3 regions of the Cytobacillus sp. ABV4_503 genome follow, and region 1 is predicted to be linked to each of the others. Evidence: riboswitches for the same ligand, from Rfam matches in the RefSeq annotation. Region 1 holds a riboswitch; each other region holds the start of a gene.

Region 1 (7,686 bases):
CTGGATATCATGGGGAACTGTACTGCCGCTGACTCCCACGGCGCCTGCCACTTTTCCATCATTGACCAGAGGGATTCCTCCGCCAAAAACGACAAGGCGTCCATTGTTAGTTGTATTCAAACCATAAAGCTCAGCTGCAGGAACCGTTGCATCGGCTAAGTTTGCAGAAGGCATTTTTAAGGCAACTGACGTCCAGGCTTTATTTTGGGCAATTTCGATGCTGGCTAACCAGGCATCATCCATTCGGTGAACAGCAATTAGATTTCCACCCTCATCCACTACGGAGATAACCATGGAAACCCCAATTCTTTTTGCTTCTTCTTCAGCACCTGCAATAATTTGCTTAGCTAAATCTAATGTGATTTTGCTCATCTTAATGAACCTCCTAATCTTTTATGGTTAGATTACCGGGATCATATTTTTTCAAGCGTTTTGTTCACATACAGAATACTTTTTGCCTCAAAATTTGCTCACTCATATTTTTTAGTGAATGCTTCTGACAGACTTTATTTATTAAATATCCCGTGGGGGTCAATAACAAATTTCTTGGAAGCACCCTGATCAAATTCGGTATATGCTGCTGGTGCCTGGTCTAATGAAATCAACGTTGCATTTACAGCTTTGGCGATTTGTGCTTTTTCGTTTAGAATTGCCATCATTAAGTCACGGTGATAGTTCATAACGGGTGTTTGACCAGTCACAAAGGTATGTGCTTTTGCCCAGCCGAGCCCCAAACGGACCTTCAATGTTCCGCTTTTCGCATCATTATCGATCGCCCCCGGATCACCAGTAACATATAGACCTGGTATACCCAGCCGTCCTCCGGCACGTGTTACTTCCATTATCGAGTTTAATACAGCTGCTGGAGCTTCACCTGCTCCAGCACCATGTCCGTGGGCTTCAAAGCCTACACAGTCAATTGCGCAATCCACTTCTGGAATTCCTAAAATTTGTTCAATTTGTTCCCCCAGATTTGGATGTTCTTTTAGGTTAACCGTTTCACAGCCAAAGCTTCTTGCTTGGGCAAGTCGCTCGCTATTCAAGTCACCAACGATAACGACAGAGGCACCAAGAAGTTGAGCAGAATGGGCAGCAGCCAAGCCGACTGGTCCAGCTCCAGCAACATATACTGTAGAACCGGGCTTCACGCCAGCGCTTACCGCACCATGATAACCAGTTGGAAAGATATCGGAAAGCATGGTTAAATCAAGAATTTTCTCCATGGCTTGTTCTTTATCTGGAAATTTCAGTAATTGGAAGTCTGCATATGGTACCATTACATACTCGGATTGGCCTCCAACCCATCCGCCCATATCTACATAACCATAAGCGGATCCGGGACGATCCGGGTTAACGTTCTCACAAATATGCGTGTTGCGTTCTTTACAACTGCGGCAGCGGCCACAAGCAATATTAAATGGAACGGATACAAGATCTCCTTTTTTGATAAATTCAACATCGCGTCCAACCTCAATGACTTCACCCGTGATCTCATGGCCGAGAACGAGTCCCTCAGGAGCAGTCGTCCGGCCGCGAACCATATGCTGATCGCTTCCGCAAATATTGGTCGTAATGACTTTTAGAATTACCCCATGTTCACACTTACGGCCGACATTTAAAGGATTTACTCCGGGTCCGTCTCTTAGAATCAAATCCGGATAGCTAATATCTTCCACGGCTACCCGTCCTGCACCCCTGTAGATTACTGCTCTGTTTCCTGCCATTCTTGCATCCTCCATTCTATTTAAATAGTGATTTGGTTATCGTATAGATAGAGTGTTTTTTAGGATGCTCCACCCTAATTTTATAAAAAACCAAAATCCCAATTTTCTCTATCTTAAATATATTCTAAAAAATAATCCTTTTTTATGGAAGAACGCACTTTTTTGTGAGAAGGTTACTAAAAGGATACTTTTAGACTGCAGGGAAGTGGAGGGGATTTTATGGATGACTTGCGGAGCGAAGTGAGGAAGAAAATTGAAAATAGAGAATTTAATTGTGAAAAAGAATTGACATTATCCCTTATTAGCGGCAAGTGGAAAATAACGATTATATACTATTTAGGAACTGACGGGACTTTACGATTCAGTGAAATTAAGCGTCTGTTTCCAAAAATCACCCACAAGGTATTGACAACTCAGATTAGAGAATTAGAGGAAGATGGGATTGTTCATCGGAAAGTTTTCCCGGAAGTCCCGCCTAGAGTGGAATATTCATTAACAGAATTAGGGCAAAGCTTAATGCCGGTTATTTTAATGATGTACGATTGGGGGAAAGAAAATATAAAAACATTCATAAAATAGGTTGACAATGTATGGATTTATTTAAGAGATGCTGACTTTGTGACGTCCTATACAGAGCAGGTATAACGCAGTTTAATATTGTTGAGAGGATAAAAAGTTATGTTTCAGATTTTCAATATAGCTCCAATACTATGCTTTATTTGAAAGAGGGATATTATGATTCCAGGTTCATGGAGAGCGTTAGGATGGATTGGATTAGCTGAATTATGCGCATTAAGCTTGTGGTTTAGTGCTTCTGTAATAGCCCCTGAACTGATTCAAGTATGGAATCTTAGCTCCAGCTCAGAAGCATGGCTGTCTGCTTCTGTCCCAATTGGCTTTGTAATGGGTGCATTAGTTAGTTCATATTTTGGGATAGCAGATCGTTTTAATCCCCGAAAGGTTCTTGCCGTTTCAGCGTTTCTGGGTGCGCTATTGAATGCCTTGCTTTTATTGGCAGATCAGGCTTTTTTCGGTATTATGCTTAGGATATTAACCGGTGTATCACTCGCTGGTGTATACCCGACAGCTGTTAAAATATTATCTCAATGGTTTCCGAAAAAACGCGGGCTTGCTGTTGGTATCTTAATAGCCGCATTAACTCTAGGGTCCTCTTTGCCACATTTTATTGTTATATTCTCTTCTTCTTTAAATTGGCAATTAGTGATTATTTGCAGTTCAATATTGGCTCTCCTGGCAGCTGTAATTGTCAATTGGGTTTTAACAGATGCTCCAGTAACAACGAAAAAACTACCTTTCTCTTTTAAATTAATAAAAAAGGTAGTTTCGAATAAACCAGTAATGCTTGCGAACTACGGTTATTTTGGGCATATGTGGGAATTGTATGCGATGTGGACGTGGATTCCTATCTTTATGACTGCTAGTTTTACAAGCTATTCTCCAGGGATTCCTCCCTGGTTCATTGCATTGTCCTCTTTTATTATTATCGGAATTGCAGGGGGGATTGGCTGTGTAGCAGGCGGGCTAGTCTCAGATAAAATTGGAAGAGCAAATCTAACGATTATTTCTATGTGTATCAGTGCCATTTGCTGTATCTTGATTGGCTTTACTTTTGGTCAATATATTTGGTTAACTCTACTCCTTTCTATCATTTGGGGAATGTCTGTCATCGCTGATTCTGCACAGTTTTCTGCCGCAGTTTCAGAAGTTGCAGAAGTTGAGTATGTAGGAACAGCCCTGACTTTTCAAATGTGTATTGGTTTCCTGATCACTATATTTTCTATAAATCTAATCCCTATTATTCAGAGGTTAGTAGGATGGGATTGGGTCTTTGCCTGTTTAGCGATTGGACCGATTCTTGGCATTGTATCTATGGTCCAGTATAAACGGCATGATTTTAATAATGTCAAAGGGACAATCGGTCATTTTAAATAAATTAAACAACATCTATTTGGTCTAACTTTGTGAATTATATCCCAGCAAAAATTAACTCCTGAATAGCAGATATAAGTTCTTTTTACCAATTCCTATATCTAAAAGTCAAAGGCATTAACATAGCATTTAAAAAATTAAGAAAAAAATAATATGTCAAAATTGGTCATTATATGTTATATTAGTAAAAAATTAATATATCAATTTGAATAAGTGCTCACTTTTCGTGAGGTAAAAGGGAAACCAGTGAAAGTCTGGTACAGCCCCCGCTACTGTAAGAGCTGATGAAATTACAATGCCACTGAGAAATCGGGAAGGTGTAAGAGTAAGAAGAAGCTTAAGTCAGGAAACCTGCTTATTTGAACGACACTTGCTTTTCGGAGGGAGAAGTATAGGCGGGACAATTATGATCAATTGTTTTTGAGTTTCAGTATGCTTATTTTTATACTGTCATTTCATATGCCTGTATTCCTTTGAAAAGGAGTGCAGGCATTTTTTATTTGGCAAGAAGCATTGAACTTTGAGAATGGTCTGGCGCAGAGTTCCTGCTCGAGCAGTACGGCAGCAGGCAAGGCGCTTGTGCTTTTCTTAATTGGAGGTTACCTATGAAGAAGGGAAAAATCTTTGTTGTCGGCTTCGGTCCGGGCGATCGTGAGCATATAACCAAACGGGCTGTGGATGCGCTGCAGCAGAGTGATTGCATTATTGGCTACAAAACTTACGTAGATCTGATCATGCCATTCGTTACAGCAAGTTCCATTGTCAGCACAGGGATGACTGAAGAGGTATCCCGTGCGCAGGATGCAGTGAAACGGGCGGAAGCCGGCCATATTGTTTCCGTGATTTCGAGCGGTGATTCGGGTGTATACGGCATGGCCGGCCTAGTGTATGAAGTGCTGATCGAAATGGGCTGGAAGGAAGAAGAAGGAATCCAAGTGGAAATTGTTCCTGGCATCTCCGCGATTAATTCATGTGCAAGCTTACTGGGTGCACCTGTCATGCATGACTCCTGCACCATCAGTCTGAGTGATCATTTAACACCCTGGACGGTAATCGAGAAGCGGATTGAAGCAGCCGGAATGGCGGATTTTGTCATCGCTTTATATAACCCGAAAAGCGGCAGGAGGACACGGCAGATTGTCGAGGCACAAAGGATTCTATTAAAATATCGTTCTCCTGATACACCAGTGGGGCTTGTGAAAAGTGCTTACCGTGAAAATCAGAATGTCATTCTGACGACACTGGCGGAAATGCTTGATCACGATATAGGCATGCTGACAACAGTTGTGATCGGGAATTCCTCCACTTTCTTTTATGACAACAAGATCATTACGCCGAGAGGCTATCAGCGCAAGTACACGCTTGGGGAAGAGAAGCAAACCTTAAAGCCGCATCAGCGTTTAAAAAAGGAAACGGAGCCATGGGCATTAAATCAGGAAACCGGGGAAGCCCAGGCCGGCTACGAGCAGATTGAAAGCAAAAAACAAGCAGACAGCTCACTGGATATGGCTTTTAAGGCATTATCGATGGTGACGAAGTCGGAGATTGACCAAACTCATTTGGTGCAGCAGCCAATCGAAGATATTTTTGAATTTGCGGTTTCGCCTGGTGTAGCCAATAAATTTATTACAGCTGACCAAATGCGTGTACTGGCAGAGGCTGTTGGCGAGAAAGGCACCATGGAATATACACCGGATCACCGATTCTTAATCAAGATTCCAACCGGGCGGCCACAGTCGATTGTGGAAAAACTCGAACAGCACGCTCTGACAGTCATGCCGGTGGGTGATGTGCTAAATGTAAAAGCGTGCGATTTTTGCTACGGGGAGAAGGCAGAATCCATTCCGTATGCAGAGGAAATTGCAGCTGAACTCGGAGGCTTAAAGCTTCCAAAGGAACTGCATATTGGCTTTAATGGCTGCGGTATGGCCTGTTATCGGGCGGTATTTGATGATATCGGCATTGTTTACCGAAAGAAGAAGTTTGATTTATTTATCGGGGCAAAGCCGGTTGGCCGGACAGCCCATGCTGCCCAGCCGGTGGCAGAGGGAATTGAGCCCGATCAGCTGGTGCCGTTATTAAAGGAGATTATCGAAGAATACAAGGAAAATGCGCATCCAAATGAACGGCTTTTTAAATATTTTAAGCGCGTGAAAAAAATTCAGTATTTTACCTATCAGGATATGAGCTCCAGGATCGAAGTAGAGCCGGCTCCATGCGGGGATTAGGAGGATCTCATGATTTTATTTTTAGCAGGCACAAGTGATGCGAGAGCATTAGCCATTCAATTGAAAATTCAAGGTTATCCCTTATTGGCAACTGTTGTCACAGAATCGGCAGCAGACAGCTTGAAAGCTGAAGGCATTTCTTATAAAGTGGGGCGGCTGTCTGAAAATGACATGATTGAATTAATTCAGATGCACGAGATGACCACTGTAATTGACGCCAGTCATCCCTATGCGGAAGAAGCATCAAAAACGGCCATGTCAGCGGCTAAAGCATGCAGCATTCCTTACATACGTTACGAAAGGCCAAATGAACAGTTTACCTCACCGCTCATTACTGAAGCTGAAAGCTATGAGGAAGCAGCAAAATTGGCTCAATCGCATAAAGGGACAATCATGCTGACAACCGGCAGCAAAACGCTCGAAATCTTCACAAAATATTTGATGCGGGATGAGATCCGGCTTGTATGCAGGATGCTCCCAAATATAGGAAACATGGAAAAATGCCAAAAGCTTGGCGTTAAACAAAAGGACATTATTGCGATCCAGGGACCTTTTTCCGAATCATTAAACAAAGCTCTTTGTGAGCAGTATGAAGTGACCCTGATGATTACAAAGGAAAGCGGCAAAGTGGGATCAGTGGATGAAAAGATGACCGCTGCCCTGGAATTGGGGATTCCTGTTATTTTGATTAAGCGGCCGCCGCTCGTATATGAAAACTTCTGCACTTCTTTTGAAGAAGTGACTCAAAGATTGGGAGGGCTTTACACATGGCAAACATGAACTTTAATACCACATTTGTACCATTAACGGTAGATCCGGATAAAATTTATGACCACAGCTTCGCGATTATTAAAGAGGAGATGGGCGAGCATCCATTTACAGATGAGCAGTGGCTGGTGGTTCGGCGCGTCATCCATGCCTCGGCTGATTTCGAGCTGGGGCGCAGCATGATTTTTACTTCAGATGCCATTGAAGCAGGGGTTCAATCGATTTTAGCTGGCCGTCATGTCGTGGCAGATGTACAGATGATTGAAAGCGGGTCAGGACGCAAGCGATTTCAAAAGCATGGCGGGGACCTGCATTGTTATATTGCGGATGAAGATGTTTCAAAGGAAGCAAAGGCCCAGGGAACAACACGTGCGATCATTTCCATGCAAAAAGCAACGAGTCTGCATCAAGGAGGAATCTATGCCATCGGCAATGCGCCAACAGCGCTCCTGGAATTGATTCGTTTAGTGAAAGAAGGGCTCGCCAAACCTGACTTGATTATTGGCATGCCAGTCGGCTTTGTATCAGCGGCAGAGTCCAAAGCCGAGCTGGCCGTGCTTGAAGGAATCCCATTTATAACGAATGCAGGGAGAAAGGGTGGCAGTACAGTGACGGTCGCTGCACTGAATGCCATTTCGATTATGGCGGATGAACGGGCAAAAGCAGCGAAATAAAAAAGATCCTTCCCAAATGCGGCACGGCTATACGACTGGTGCCTGTGCCGCAGCCATGACAAAGGCAGCACTGCAGGCGCTTGTGACCGGAGAGGTGCCCAATGAAGTTACGATTTATCTGCCGGTTGGCCAGTATGCCACTTTTAAAGTGACGGCTTTTGATCGGTCAGAAGGCCGTGTCATGTGCGAAACGATCAAGGATGCAGGGGACGACCCGGACGCCACACATCAGGCACGAATTCAAAGTACGGTCACATATGCAAAACAAGAAGGCATCCATTTAGATGGCGGGATCGGTGTGGGACGAGTCACAAAAGCAGGGCTGCCAGTAGCGGTAGGGCA
Region 2 (7,686 bases), on a different contig from region 1:
AAACGGGCATGCTGCAATTTAAAATTTTTTCTCATCGGCAAAGATATTTTCAGATTTTTTTGCTACAATAAGAGAATAAAATACTGGATGTTTAACAGGCAGTTTCAAAGGAAGCTGTCTTTTTACTAATTTGTGAAGGTGCTTGTGCTATTCTATCTGTCTAGCCCAGTGCTTTTCTTTGAAAACACCACTTTGGGTAACGGTTCGGAGGTTTCGTCATTGAAAAGAAGGAATCATGCAATTCGTGATCTCATCTACATCCATCTTAATGAACAGGATCAGTATGTGATGACTTATGGAATTGAGTTTGAAGAGTTTGCCCAAACTCTTTCAGATTCTATTAATAATCTGCTGCTGTTAAAGCATCGTTTTGAACATGGGGACTTTAATACCCATACGATGTTCGATTATGTGTCAAGGGACAAGCTGGGCAGGCTGGTTGAGGATGATGTATACGGCTATGGCGATTTTTGCTGGATCGACTTCGAGGAAGAGGAAGCGGTGAATGAGCTTCCCGGCCAGACAATTGCTGAGCTTCTTTATCTTGGTCATGTCAAGGAACATCTTAAGCCGCCTTTTTACAATTATCTGAGCAATCGCTTTGTGTACCTTGCCCATGATGATGGCTGGTTTAACCGCACATATTATCGCGATCTGAACGATTTTTACCGGATGCTTGGAGAAGTAATCCCCGGTAAAATGGGACAGATGAAAGTCGAAAAAACGCTCCTTGGCATTAAAAAGAAAAAGACGTATCCTCCAATTACCAGAGATGTCCTGCTTTCCTTAAAGCCTCTTATGAAAGAAGGAGCGGTCCTTTCCATTAAGGATATCGAACAGAATCGGGTCCGGATAGAAATTCCTATTTGGATCATTGGTGATTTTGCGAATATGGATGATATGTATGATGAGTATGAAGCCATTGTGAAAGAGCCATGTGAGGCTAAGATTGTGTTCGATAAGAAAACAAGAGAATGGAAAATATACTCGCGTTAGAATTCTGAACTTTTTTACAACATTCAGCAAATTTCTCTTACTTTTTCTGCGGGATGGTGTATAATCGGAGATAGAAAATTTTATATCCGCATAGAACAGGTGTCTTCTCAAAAGAGCTTTAAAACAGGCTCTTTTGAAGACTTAATAGGGAAGCTGGTGAAAGTCCAGCGCGGTCCCGCCACTGTAAATGGAAGCTGTCTGCAAATCCACTGTACAGGAATGTATGGGAAGGAGCAGAACGCATTGACCATGAGCCAGGAGACCTGCCTGATTCTTAGCACCCATAAACCTACGAGGATAGGGAGGTGTTTGGTCCGGCCATCCCTTTTGCACTGATTGATAAATGACCATACCAACATCTCCTTGCTGTTCGAGGGGATGTTTTTTTATTTTATAGGTGGTGACAGGCACCGCCCGAATTTTGTCGAAAGTTCTAGGAGGATTGCTGAGTATGAAAAAGTTTTATGCATTTTTATTAACGTTGCTTCTGGCTGCAGGAGTGCTTGCAGGCTGCGGCGAGAGTGCTGAACAGCCTAAAGAAGAGAACAAGGTTGAGGAAGGGCAGAATGCCGGCGGGGAAGAAGCTGCTTTTCCTGTAACAATAAAGGATGCTCTTGATAATGAAATAACCATTGAATCCAAGCCTGAAAGAATCGTGTCCATGATTCCAAGCAACACCGAAATTGCTTTTGAATTGGGGCTTGGAGAAGAAGTTGTCGGTGTCTCCGATTTTGATAATTACCCGCCCGAAGCCACAGAAAAAGAAAAGATTGGCGGCATGGAATTTAATGTCGAGAAAATTATTTCTTTAAATCCGGATCTTGCCCTTGCTCATGCTTCAAGCGCACATAATTCCGAAGCTGGTCTTCAGCAATTAAGGGATGCAGGTGTGACCGTCCTTGTTGTCAATGATGCGAAGAGCTTTGATCAGGTTTTTGAATCCATTGAAATGGTTGGAACCGCAGCGGGAGAGAAAGATAAAGCAGAGCAGCTTGTTTCAGACATGAAAAGCAAGCTCGAGGAAATCAAAACAAAAGCTCAGGGCATAAAAGAAGAAGACCGCAAATCCGTATTCGTGGAAGTTTCACCTGCTCCTGAAATCTATACAGCAGGTACAAAAACATTTATGGACGAAATGCTAAGTGCCATCAATGCAGAAAATATCATTACGGAAGAAGGATGGCCAAAAATGGATCCGGAAGCGATTATCGAACGGAATCCGGATGTAATCATCACTACTCATGGCTATTACACTGAAGATGCTGTCGGCAATGTAATGGGCAGGGATGGCTGGCAGGATATAACCGCAGTGAAAAATAAGCAGGTTGCCGATGTTGATTCCGATATGGTAACCCGCTCTGGCCCTCGTATTATTGAAGGAGTCGAGGAACTTGCAAAAGCAGTATATCCGGACGTATTTAAATAATAAATTTTTAGCTTATATAACAGCAGCGGCTTTCCTGCTTTTTGCCATGCTGATGGGGATATCAATTGGAACAGTGTCTGTTCACCCCATGACGATTATCAGAGTAATAAGCGCTGAGCTATTTCCCTTTATTTCATTGGAAAACACGGATGCTATGCATTCAAATATCATTATGAATATTCGCCTGCCGCGCGTATTGCTGGCTGGCCTAGTAGGGGCGTCTCTTGCAATTGCGGGAGCCGCCTTTCAAGGTTTATTAAGAAATCCGCTGGCAGATCCATATACAATTGGGGTTTCGTCCGGGGCTTCACTCGGTGCTGTTTTAACATTATTCTTAGGCTTATCCATTCCGTTTGCAGGAATGTTTACGCTGCCGTTATTCAGCATTTTGTTTTCCTTTTTAACCATTTTTGCCGTTCTGCTATTTGCCAGAAAGATTGAAAGATCCATGAAAGTGGAAACGATTATTTTAACAGGCATTATCTTCAGTTCTTTTCTTGGCGCTCTAATTTCCCTAATGATAGCCCTTACTGGAGAGGAGCTTAGACAGATTATTGGCTGGCTTCTTGGCAGTGTATCCATGAGAGGCTGGGCGTATATTAACATTATCCTTCCGTTTTTTGTAATAGGTGCCATCCTTCTGTTAGTGAACAGTAAAGAGCTGAATGCCATGAGCTTCGGAGAGGAAAAGGCCCAGCATATAGGGGTGGACGTTCAGAAGAGAAAGATGATGGTCCTGGTAGCTGGCTCCATCTTAACGGGTGCGGCTGTAGCTGTGTCTGGAACGATAGGGTTTGTCGGGCTAGTGATCCCTCATCTGACCAGGCTGTTATGGGGACCGGATCATAGGCACCTATTGCCGCTATCGATTCTTATGGGTGCAGGTTTTCTTATTATTGCCGATCTGGTTTCACGGACAATCATTGCACCTACCGAGCTTCCAATCGGTGTGATTACAGCGATCATCGGTGCACCTGCGTTTGCCATTATTTTAATTAAAAGAAAGAATAAACTTTGAACTTCGATTACTGTCCAGTATAAGCGTCCACCTATTCAAGGGGATGGCTTCCGGGATTTTCTTCGCTGGAACAAACGTTTCTGCTTGTTCTGAAGGCATATCTTAGTTCAGAAAGAAGTGGTTAATCATGCTTAGCATTCATCAGGTTACTGGCGGATATGCCGGTACACCGGTTGTGAAAAATATCAGCTTTGAAGTAGAAAAAGGGGAGCTTTTCGGAATATTGGGGCCGAATGGAAGCGGCAAGACCACGATTCTAAAGATGCTGAGCGGAATTCTGCCTCATAAGTCAGGAGATATACTGATCAAAGGAAAGAACCTTTCACAGTATACACCGAAAGAGCTTGCAAAAATTATTGCTGTTCTGCCGCAGCACTCCTCTCAGGCCTTTTCTTATACCGTAAAAGAAACGGTTTCTCTCGGGCGGTATGCCCATCAAAAGGGGTGGTTCCAGAGCTGGTCCGGCAAAGATGAAGAAGCGGTCAATCGGGTCATGGAGCAGACAGGCATTTCCCATTTTCGGGATTATGATATACAGCAATTATCCGGCGGCGAAAGACAAAGGGTGTTTTTAGCCCAGGCCCTTGCCCAGGAGCCGGAAATATTATTGCTGGATGAGCCGACTAACCATCTTGATTTATCCTATCAAAAAGAATTGCTTGATCTCCTTTCTGTATGGTCAAAGGACTGCGGGCTGACGGTCATTTCCATTTTTCATGATTTGAATTTAGCTGGCCTGTATTGTGATCGCCTATTGCTGCTGGAGAATGGCGAAGTCAATATTAACCACATACCCAATGAGGTTTTAAAAGAAAGCAGAATACGCGAGGTCTATAGGACGAAGATTGAGAAGCTTCCGCATCCAAGAGTCCCGGCCCCTCAGATGGTGCTGGTGCCCCAGCGCTCTCAGGCGGAAAGTCAATCAGTGAATCGAATTGATCAATCCAGTCTTGAGGTAAAGGACGACTTACTTGTCATTTGTTCCCCATTTCCGCTGAAAACCATGTCATCAGGTGTAACCGGATCTGGCACCGGCTGGAATCGCATATTTCTAAACCGGCATGTGAGCAAGAATTATGATTGCAGTGATCATCGGGCGGAGATGGCGGATTTTGTCCGGGAGATTGGCTTTGAACCCGGGGAAACCGTGGGGATGATGACCGCTGTATATGTTGAAGATCATAGCAGTAAATTTTATGAAGAGGGAACCTTTTCTGTGTATGTGGTCGTGACAGCAGGTGTCGGCAATGCTGTTGATGCCTCGAAAAGTGAAGCACATTCTTATCATCTGACTCCGGGTACAATCAATACATGGATTTTCGTTAATGGCAATCTGACAGAGGAATCCTTTATCCAATGCATTATGACTGCAACCGAGGCAAAGACAAGAGCCTTATATGATCAGAAAGTAAAGGATGCAGTCACAGGGACGATTGCGACCGGAACATCGACAGACAGTATTATGATTGCGGCCACACAGCAGGGAGAAAACCTCGAGTATGCGGGTACCATTACACCGCTAGGCAAAGTGATCGGAAAAGGTGTCTACGAATGTACTGTAGAGGCGATAAAAAAATCGCAAAGAAGGATAAAGAGATGATTTTTAATCACCTGCTTGCCCTATCCTTTGCCTGCATAATAGATAAGCTGATAGGAGACCCGCCAAACTGGCCGCATCCGGTCAGATGGATGGGTGCCCTGATACATAAACTTGAACAAGGCCTTAATAAAGGGCGCTTTAGAAAATTAAATGGGATTATCATGCTTTTTATAGTCCTGCTGGCTGCAGGAGGAATAACTTTTTTAATCATCCGCCTCTTCTATGGAATTCACCCGATTGCCGGCATTCTGGCAGAGGGCATTTTTATCTTCACAGCCATTGCACAAAAGAGTTTAAAAGATGCAGCACTGGAGGTCTATGAGCCTCTGGCAGAAGGAGATATGGAAGAAGCAAGATTGAAGCTTTCATACATTGTCGGCAGGGATACAGATCGATTGGATGAGCCAGGCATTGTCAGGGCTGCCGTGGAGACAGTGGCTGAAAACACCAGTGATGGCATTACAGCTCCATTATTCTGGGCCTTGATTGGAGGTGCTCCAATGGCCCTTATCTACAGGGCCATTAATACATGCGATTCAATGGTTGGCCATAGAAATGATAGATATATGAATTTTGGATGGGCATCCGCCAAAGTGGATGATATCGCGAACTGGATCCCGAGCCGGCTGACATCGGTTTGCATCATGCTTACACAAAACCCGGAGCATTCTTCATATGGGGAAGTATGGAGAGTTCTATTAAGAGATGCACCAAAGCACCCGAGCCCAAATAGCGGCTGGGGCGAAGCAGCTGTTGCAGCCCTTCTGGGGGTTCAGCTTGGAGGAATCAATTTTTATAATGGTGTAATCTCAAACCGTGCAACGATGGGAAAGCCGATGGTGCAGCTTGAAAAAGAACATATCATAAAAACCATTTCGATTATGAACAAGACGGTTTTCTTATTCTTGCTTTTATTATGGACAGGAGGGATGTTCCTTGATTTGGCCTTCACATGGATCTAACCCGCAATATTTATATAAAGCAATCGATAAACCAATGCCCGAGGAGCGAATTGATTTCAGTGCCAATATCAATCCCCTTGGCCCTCCCCGCGAATTAAAAGAAGGATGGGGAAACTTATTTCAATTTATTAGCGATTATCCGGATCCCCATTCTACTCTATTAAAAAGCAAAATGGCGGCTGCAGAGGGAATAAAAGAAACACAGATTTTGGTGGGAAATGGAGGCGCCGAGCTAATCACCCTGATTGGCCGGATGATAGCCGGAAAAAGGGTGCTGATTATTCAGCCGGCTTTTTCGGAATATGAAGAGGCCTGCCGCGTGAATCATTGTAAAGTCTCCTATCATCAGCTGGAGCCTGGAGCCTGGAATCTCAATATGGAAGCGCTATCTGAAAAGCTAAGAGCCGCTGATGTTGTTTTCTTCTGTAACCCGAATAATCCGACAGGTATTTTTTACCCATCTTCCATTGTGAAGGAATTGATTGAGAAGTGTCATATCCACAGCTGCCTGCTTATTATGGATGAAGCTTTTTATGACTTTGCCTGCGACTATCAATCTATTGTTCCTTTCATAGGAAAGGATTCGAATGTTGTGGTGCTGCGCTCCATGACAAAGATGTTTTCTATACCGGGCCTGCGCCTTGGATACATGATGGGAAGTGAGGGGTTAATTGAAAGAGCGAATGCTCTGAAACCGCACTGGAGCGTAAATGCTCTTGCTTTAAAAGCAGGAGAATGGTGTCTGGACAGCAAAGAGCATGTCAGGCTGACAAAGAATTTGATACGGCAGGAGAGAGAGCGGCTGGTTCAATTTTATCAGCAATTTGATTTTGAGGTTTCTCCTTCTTCAGTTAATTTCTATTTGTTAAGAGATCCGAAACTTGATATGCAGCTGCCTCTCTTTCAATTTTTGCTTGAGAAAGGAATTATCCCAAGGCACACAATGAATTTCCTTGGCCTGGAAGGAAGATGGCTGCGCTTTGCGATTAAAGGGCCGAAAGACAATGATGTGCTGATGGAGGCGATGCGGCAATGGCGGGAGGATCGCTGATTTTTATCTCCGGTGGAGTGCGGAGCGGAAAGAGCTCCTTTGCAGAGAGGACTGCTGCGGGGCTGGCAATGAAGTCGGAAGGAAAGCTTCATTATATTGCTGCAGGAAAAGCATACGATCCCGAGATGGAGGCACGGATTCAGAGGCACCAGGATGACCGCGAAAAGAGCGGTTTGAGCTGGACAACCTGGGAGAAGCCTTCCGCACTTGAAGAGATCTCGGGAAACTTTAATAATCAGGATATTGTTCTTTTCGATTGCTTGACTACTCTCTTGAATAATGAACTTTTTAGAGCGGAAGACGATTGGCGGAACAGAGAATTCCAGGAAAGTCTGTCATTTGATATTCTCAGGGCCATCACTGAAATCCGTAAAAATTGCAGGTACTTGATCGTTGTCAGCAACGAAGTCTTGAATGAGCCAATTGGCAAAAATGAACTGGTGATTACCTATTCAAAAATACTTGGGACGCTTCACAGGAATATAGTAGGTATGGCTGATGAAGCCTATCTTGTTGAAGCTGGCATCCCCATACAAATGAAAGGGGAACCGGAATGAAAGGAATAATGATTCAGGGGACTTCATCCGATGCCGGCAAAAGCCTGATTGCTACGGCTCTTTGCCGGGCCTTCTC
Region 3 (7,686 bases), 580 kb from region 1:
TCATCCTGATCCGGTGTGGTGTAGCCGAATTGAGGATGGATACCGTTAACCCCCATAAAGCATTTATCAAATCGGTAATTTTCGAGGCTCGCCAATGCCCCCCTGCCGATGATGGCTTTTGTCTGTTCCTTGGCAAAACCGCCGATTAAAAATGTTTTTATATTCCTTTCGAGCAATGCGTTGATATGCATTAGTCCGTTCGTTACAACCACAATTTCCTTCGCAGGCAAAAAGGGAATCATTTCAGTTACTGTCGAGCCTGCATCCAGATAAATGGAATCACCTTCCTCAACTAGACTTGCCGCGTATTGGGCGATTTGACGCTTTTGCTGAAGGTTTCTGGATGACTTCTCAGACATGCTGGGTTCCTGCAGCTTTCCCTGAAGCCTGGCTGCCCCTCCATGTATTCTTTTTAAGTACTTCCCTTCTTCAAGCTGGGTCAAGTCCCTTCTTATTGTTGATTCCGATGTTTCTGTCATGTCAACGAGATCCTGAATTTTCACTACACCTTTTTCTTTTAAAAGCTGCAGAATCAATTTGTGGCGCTCTGGTGTTAACAAAACATCACCTCCCTGGGTGTGTTGTTCTTCTTGATTACATCATACTGAAACCGATTGCAAAAATCAATCATTTTCATTCAAAACAAACCAAAAACAATCAAAATTTGATTGTTTTTGGTTGTTTCAAGAGTGTTTACTCCCTGATTCGAAAATGAAAGAATATTTTAAATATATTAAAATAATAGTTTGCTCTCTATGTTTTATTATGCTAGAATCAGAAATAACAATATATAGTTTCTAAAACCTCTTATGCTACTATATATTGTTCCGAATTTTAGAATTCACTCGTTCCAAGGTCTCTTTTTGAACCGCTTTCTATTTGAAAGCGGAATTTTTTTGTTTTAGAAATAAGGTCTCTTTTGTTCAATCCCAGCCAAACAAAAAAAGAGCACTACTCAATGGCAATGCTCTTCTTAATTAATTATTTATTTATCTTCATAATTAACAAGATCATCTATTTTTCCATCTTCATTATGCAAGATTGCCATTGTACCTGCCTCCTCTGCCATGCTCTTCGCTTTCTCCACTGCATCTGACTGTGATTCCGCCGTAAACACAGGCTCGTTTTGCCCCTCTTTCTTGACTGCCCATCCTTCCTCATCATGCGGTACTACATGGAATCTTGCTTCATCTGTACCTGCTCTGTCCTTAAAATATTGTTCCTGTTTATCACTGTGAATATTGTTTTTACTACTTGCCATGTTTATACCTCCTCTATTTCGTCATCTATTAATGTGCAGTATCACTTTACCCTCCATTTCTGGACAGAAACATACTATATGTTAACCTATTATAAAATTAAGTTGACAATTAACGTTTTCTGCTATTATTCTAAATTGTATAAATATAATTCTTTCAGGAGGCATTTTATGAAGACAGGTTTAAGAACGATTGATTTAACATTGGCTGGCATGTTTGTCGCCCTAATGGCTGTTGGAGCAAATATCACTTCATTTGTCCCATTTTTGGTTATTGGGGGAGTCCCTATTACTTTACAGACCTTTTTTGCCATTTTGGCAGGTGCTATTTTAGGAAGCCGATTAGGGGCTATCACTATGACTGTCTATGCTTTTGCCGGGCTTGCAGGCGCTCCTGTATTTTCAAAATTCGGTGGCGGTTTTGCTACCTTATTAAGCCCCACTTTCGGTTTTATCCTATCGTTTATTTTAACAGCCTATGTCACCGGCAAATTGATTGAAAAGAAAAAGTCTGTTCCGGTGTATATTACTGCAGCTTTAATCGGAATGGTGATCAATTATGTTTTTGGGACGAATTGGATGTATATGGCCTATAAACTCTGGTTTACAGCACCTGAGGGGTTTACCTATCAAATGGCTTGGCTGTGGATGGCAGTCCCCCTTCCAAAAGACATTATTCTTTCTTTTTTTGCCGGGTTAATGGCCCATCGGCTGGAGCATAGAGTATTTGCCGGCAGTCAGTTCAGAAAAATGAACCGAGCAGCATAAACCATTTTACTAAGGAGGATACATATGAATTTCCAAGAGCTAGCCCTAGACGTACTAAAAGGACATGAACTGACAGACTCGGAGGCAATGGGTATTTTAAATTGTCCAGATGAAGAACTGCTGAGCTTATTGTACAGCGCCTATAAAATCCGTCATCATCATTATGGGAATCATGTTAAATTAAATATGATTATTAATACGAAATCAGGCCTATGTCCTGAAAACTGCGGCTATTGCTCACAATCGAGCATCTCAACAGCACCTATTGACAAATACCGGATGATGGATAAGGAAACTATCATCCAAGGTGCTAAGCAGGCCCATCAGCTAAATGTCGGAACCTATTGCATCGTTGCAAGCGGAAGAGGCCCGAGCAATAGGGAGCTAAATGAAGTAGTTTCAGCGGTTAAAGAAATAAAGGATACCTATAAAATGAAGGTCTGTGCCTGTCTCGGGCTCCTAAAACCTGAACAGGCTGAGCAGCTCAAGGAAGCTGGAGTGGACCGCTATAATCACAATATTAACACCTCGGAAAATCATCATGAGAGCATCACTACCTCCCATACATACCGGGACAGAGTCAATACGGTCCAAATAATAAAGGAAGCAGGCATTTCACCTTGTTCCGGGGTAATTATTGGTATGAAGGAAACCCAGGAAGATGTCATAACAATGGCCAGAAGCCTAAAAGCCCTGGATGCCGACTCAATACCGGTTAACTTTCTGCATGCAATCGATGGGACGCCATTAGAAGGGACAGATGATTTGAATCCCCGCTATTGTCTGAAGGTGCTTTGCCTGATGCGATATATCAACCCATCAAAGGAAATCAGAATATCCGGAGGCAGAGAAGTGAATCTCCGGAGCCTTCAGCCGCTTGGACTTTATCCGGCTAATTCTATTTTCGTTGGAGATTACTTAACCACTGCAGGGCAGGAAAGCACCGCGGATCACCAAATGCTGAAAGATCTTGGTTTTAAGATTGATTTTGTATCTGGAGAACCTGTACGCTCCTAATAAAAAAGATTCTGTGCCAAAGCAGAATCTTTTTTATTATATATATCCTGATGACCCTTTATAGTTCATCAAACCCATTATCAATTTGAACTTTTGTATATTGCCTCGATTTTTGTTCAAAGAAATCAGACTTCCCATGGTCAACCTGCTCATAAGCTACAATCCAGCGGAGCGGATTAGTCCGATAGTCTTCAAACGGCCGTTCATTCCCTAGCTGATTGCAGCGGACATTAGCATAAAATTTGATATAAGCTTCAACATCGGACAGCAGGATGCCTTCTGTTTTGCTGCCGATCACATCGCGGGCCCATTCAATCTCCAGTTCAGCTGCTCTTTTGAAAGTCTCCTGGACGAATTCACTTAATTCATTAGTATTAAGTTCCGGATTTTCCTGCAGAATTTCTTTGAAAATTTTAACAAACAAATCAACATGGATTTGTTCATCCCGGTTGATGTAATTAATCATCGTTGAGGTGGCAACCATTTTCTGATTTCTTGCCAGGTGATAAAAGAATGCAAAGCCTGAATAAAAGAAAAGCCCTTCCAGAACGACATCATACACAATAGATTTCAGCAGGTTCTCCGCACTTGGATCCTCTGCAAAATCTTTATATCCGTTCACAACAAATTCATTTCTTTCAGCTAATATAGGTTCTGTACGCCAGAATTCAAAAACCTCATCCTGTTTTTGTTTTGGAACCAGGCTTGATAGAACATATGAATAGGAGTGATTATGAATCACCTCCTGCTGTGCGAGTATAATCATGAGTGCCGATATGCTTGAGTCGGTAATATAATCAGCAACTTTTCCGGCATAATCCGTCTGGATGCTGTCGAGCAATGCAAGCAGCCCAATAATTTTCAAAAATGCATCCTGTTCACTTTTCGTTAATTCCGGAAATTGCTTAATGTCCTGTGACATGTTTATTTCAAAAGGCGTCCAAAAGTTAGCGAGCATTTTTTTATACTTTGGATAGGCCCAGGAGAAGCGGACATCATCCCAATTAAGAATATTGGAGCATTCCCCGTTAATGATTGAAGTTGATTTGTTAGGCGCCGATTGATTAATAATTGGCCGTTTGTTTAAAGTATTCATAAGGTCCTCCTTAGCTTGAGCAAGATTCACAGTCTTCAATCTCAGATGAAGTTGATCGGATATAATACGTTGTTTTTAATTTTTTCTGCCATGCTGAAAGATGCAGATTCAAAAGATCGATTGCTTTAATATGGTTCGGTATATAGAAATTAAATGAAATAGCTTGATCTATATGTTTTTGTCTGTTTGCATTCTGCCTGATGCTCCACTCCTGGTTAATATGATAGCCAGATTTGTAATACCAAATGGTCTCACTGTTAATATCAGGAGCTGTTACAGGTATCCGATAATCCTTTTTCTCTTCCGAGTACTGCTTGTTGAAAATAGGATCAATACTTGGAGTGCTTCCTGCAATTAAAGCAGTTGATGCATTTGGGGCAACCGCCAGCATATAGGCATTTCGAACGCCGTTTTCACTTACCTCTTTGCTTAATGCAGCCCAGTCCATATCTGACTCTGCCTCCAGATATCCCCGCTTTTCAAAGTAAGCGCCCGTTTCCCAATCAGAACCTTTAAAGACTGAATAGCTTCCTTTTTCTTTTGCCAGGTTCATAGAACTTTTTATCACTAAAAATGCAATTTGCTCATATAGAATGTCAGCAAATTTTTCTGCTTCTTCGCTTTCCCATGTGATTTTTTTCAGTGCAAGAAGGTGGTGCCACCCAAAAGTTCCCAGTCCAATCGCACGGTATTTCTGGTTTGTGATCTGGCCCTGCGGCACTGGAATACTATTAATATCAATGACATTATCAAGCATTCGCACCTGTATTGGCACTAGCTTTTCAAGAACTCCCTCATTAACGGCTCTTGCAAGATTGATGGATGAAAGATTGCAGACAATGAAATCTCCTGGCTGTTTTTCGATAATAATTCTCCCATCCCTTGTATATTCCTCAACCCGCTTTGTAACACTTTGGTTTTGTACGATTTCCGTGCACAGGTTTGTACAATAAATCATTCCGCAATGTGAATTGGCATTTTTCCGGTTTACTTCATCCCGGTAAAACATAAATGGTGTCCCTGTTTCAAGCTGGCTTCTCATGATGGATTTCATTATATCGATGGCAGGAACTTTTTCCCTTGATAGATTCGGGTTATCTATGCACTCTTTATATTTCTGGCGGAATAAACCTTCGCCTTCACCTTCGTCATAAAAATCCTCCAGTGAAAAGCCCATTACCTTGCGGACTTCATGGGGATCAAATAAATACCAATATCCCCGGCTTTCCACTTTTTCCATAAACAAATCCGGAATGCAGACACCAGTGAATAAATCATGTGTTCGCTGCCTTTCATCTCCGTTATTAAGCTTTGCATCAAGGAATGAAAATATATCTTTATGCCAGACATCAAGATAGACGCTTATAGCACCCTGCCTTTGTCCAAGCTGGTCGACACTGACGGCTGTGTTATTCAGCTGCTTCATCCAGGGAATCACACCTGAAGATGCCCCCTTAAATCCTTTAATATCACTGCCTCTGCTGCGGATTTTTCCCAAATATACTCCGATTCCGCCGCCATTTTTTGACAGTGATGCAATATCGGTATTGCTGTCATAAATAGAATCAAGACTGTCATCAACGGTCTCAATGAAACAGCTTGAAAGCTGTCCCCAGTTCTTCCCTGCATTAGCGAGCGTTGGAGTGGCAACAGTCATATACAAACCGCTCATTGCCCAATAAGCCTCTTTAACAAGTTCAAGCCGCATACCCTTCGGCTCCTTTTTCATCAGCACCATGCTGATGATCATAAACCGCTCCTGGGGGAGTTCATAAAGATTTTTATGTTTGTCCCTGGCAAGATATCGGTCAGCCAGCATTTTCAACCCCAAATATGTAAATAAGCGATCATTTTCTTTCTTTATGAAGCGGGCAAGTTCATTTATCTCATCCGTTGAATACTCATCTAATAAATCCTGTTCATAAATTCCCAAAGCCGTCAGCCGTTCAATTAACGTATAAAAATGTTTGTAGCAATCATCCGGCTGGCATTCTCTATTTTTTCCTGACTCAATATAGAGCTTCTTAAGAAGCAGACGTGAAGCGGCAAAAGTCCAATCAGGCTCATCAATGCTGATAAAAGATAAACAATCCAGAATAAGCTGGTCATACATCGCCTCTGCTCCCCGCAGGCTCATTTCTTCATACCTTTTTAATAGCTGCCCAATGCCGAGCTGGGGAAATTCTGTCTTAAGTTCTTCTAAAATTTCGATCGGTTGTATGGTTTGGACCATCTTACTTCCTCCTAAAGGCAAAATAAAAATCCGCCCGGAAAATGAGCGGATCAAACGATAGAATAATAGCAGGAAGAAGATGACAAACGGCCATTACGCGATCGTTTCATCATCTCAATCCCCGAAGATAAGAAACTTTCGATCGCCCTGGCAGGTCTCCTGGCTTGTGCTTCACTCTACTAAAAGCCCTTCCCATACAATCGCCTTAACGCGTATTGTACAGTGGCATGCTCTTTTCGTCTGCACTTACAGTTGCGGGGACAGCTTCGGTTTTACACCGAATTCCCTATTAAGTCCTCTTAGGACACCAATCACGATCTATATGTAGTTTTTATTTTTTTAATATATACTATATATTGTAGATGATTCTATCATATAGAGAAATAGATTACAAACTTTTAATCCTTAGTACACAAAAAAAGAACAGAGGGAATTTCCTCTGTTCTTTTTTTTCATTCATGATTTTCCATTTCATTATCATGTGATACCGGCTCTGGGGTAGCCCAAAAAGAATCATATACAGCATATCCTGCCATTACAAGAACGAGGTAAGCAATCGCTGCACCGGCCCATTTTTTCATTTTATCTGCTCCTTTTTAATTAAACGTTTTTTCAATTATCTTAGTCTAGCGGTCAGTAAGATTCCACTTCAAGGCCTAGAGGAGTCCGTATAGGCTCGATTGAATCAACTAATAATCAGTGGAGAAAAAGCCCACACTGTTTCACTTTATTTTTACTCTTTGTAATCTAAGCGCGTTTAATACGACAGATACGGAGCTGAACGCCATTGCAGCGCCGGCAAGCCAAGGTGCAAGGAATCCTAACGCAGCTACCGGGATGCCAAGTGTATTGTATGCAAAAGCCCAGAAAAGATTTTGTTTTATATTCCTTATGGTTTGTTTACTCATTAGGATGGCGTCTGCAATACTATTTAAATCCCCTCTCATCAGCGTAATATCAGCTGCTTCCATCGCAACGTCTGTACCGGTTCCGATCGCCATTCCAATATCAGCTACAGCGAGTGCAGGTGCATCGTTTATGCCATCGCCGACCATGGCAACTTTTTTCCCCTGTTTCTGAAGTTTTTTTACTTCTTCTGCCTTGCCTTCAGGTAAAACCTCTGCAATTACAGAATCTATGCCCACTTCCTCAGCTATTGCCTCAGCCGTACGTTTGTTATCTCCCGTAATCATAATGACTTCAATGCCCAGTTTCCTTAAGCGATTAATTGCATCTCTGGAAGTTTCCTTTATTGTATCCGCAACTGCCACGATACCTGCATATATGCCATCAACCGCGACAAGCATTGCCGTT

The links. A riboswitch is a leader RNA that binds a small molecule or an ion and turns the genes downstream of it on or off. The one in region 1 is predicted to bind cobalamin.
Region 2: linked by a shared signal. The riboswitch ahead of ACXAD1_RS25350 (ABC transporter substrate-binding protein) and the one ahead of cobJ (precorrin-3B C(17)-methyltransferase) in region 1 are both predicted to bind cobalamin.
Region 3: linked by a shared signal. The riboswitch ahead of ACXAD1_RS15830 (ribonucleoside-diphosphate reductase subunit alpha) and the one ahead of cobJ (precorrin-3B C(17)-methyltransferase) in region 1 are both predicted to bind cobalamin.

Annotation. Positions count from the first base shown of each region.
Region 1 is NZ_JBSWTH010000001.1:2,584,789-2,592,474, reverse strand. It holds gene ACXAD1_RS12990 (GlcG/HbpS family heme-binding protein) at 1-372, opposite strand, end outside; gene fdhA (formaldehyde dehydrogenase, glutathione-independent) at 507-1,724, opposite strand; gene ACXAD1_RS12980 (winged helix-turn-helix transcriptional regulator) at 1,944-2,303, shown strand; gene ACXAD1_RS12975 (MFS transporter) at 2,460-3,677, shown strand; cobalamin riboswitch at 3,869-4,047, shown strand; gene cobJ (precorrin-3B C(17)-methyltransferase) at 4,280-5,902, shown strand; gene cobK (precorrin-6A reductase) at 5,912-6,682, shown strand; gene ACXAD1_RS12960 (precorrin-8X methylmutase) at 6,670-7,344, shown strand; gene ACXAD1_RS12955 (cobalt-precorrin-5B (C(1))-methyltransferase) at 7,319-7,686, shown strand, end outside.
Region 2 is NZ_JBSWTH010000002.1:76,657-84,342, forward strand. It holds gene ACXAD1_RS25345 (hypothetical protein) at 220-996, shown strand; cobalamin riboswitch at 1,077-1,281, shown strand; gene ACXAD1_RS25350 (ABC transporter substrate-binding protein) at 1,448-2,422, shown strand; gene ACXAD1_RS25355 (FecCD family ABC transporter permease) at 2,388-3,440, shown strand; gene ACXAD1_RS25360 (adenosylcobinamide amidohydrolase) at 3,568-5,040, shown strand; gene cbiB (adenosylcobinamide-phosphate synthase CbiB) at 5,037-6,002, shown strand; gene cobD (threonine-phosphate decarboxylase CobD) at 5,977-7,053, shown strand; gene ACXAD1_RS25375 (bifunctional adenosylcobinamide kinase/adenosylcobinamide-phosphate guanylyltransferase) at 7,035-7,610, shown strand; gene ACXAD1_RS25380 (cobyric acid synthase) at 7,607-7,686, shown strand, end outside.
Region 3 is NZ_JBSWTH010000001.1:3,162,254-3,169,939, forward strand. It holds gene ACXAD1_RS15805 (DeoR/GlpR family DNA-binding transcription regulator) at 1-560, opposite strand, end outside; gene ACXAD1_RS15810 (DUF2188 domain-containing protein) at 986-1,261, opposite strand; gene ACXAD1_RS15815 (biotin transporter BioY) at 1,430-2,026, shown strand; gene bioB (biotin synthase BioB) at 2,051-3,043, shown strand; gene ACXAD1_RS15825 (ribonucleotide-diphosphate reductase subunit beta) at 3,102-4,139, opposite strand; gene ACXAD1_RS15830 (ribonucleoside-diphosphate reductase subunit alpha) at 4,150-6,372, opposite strand; cobalamin riboswitch at 6,506-6,699, opposite strand; gene ACXAD1_RS15835 (hypothetical protein) at 6,825-6,953, opposite strand; gene ACXAD1_RS15840 (heavy metal translocating P-type ATPase) at 7,095-7,686, opposite strand, start outside.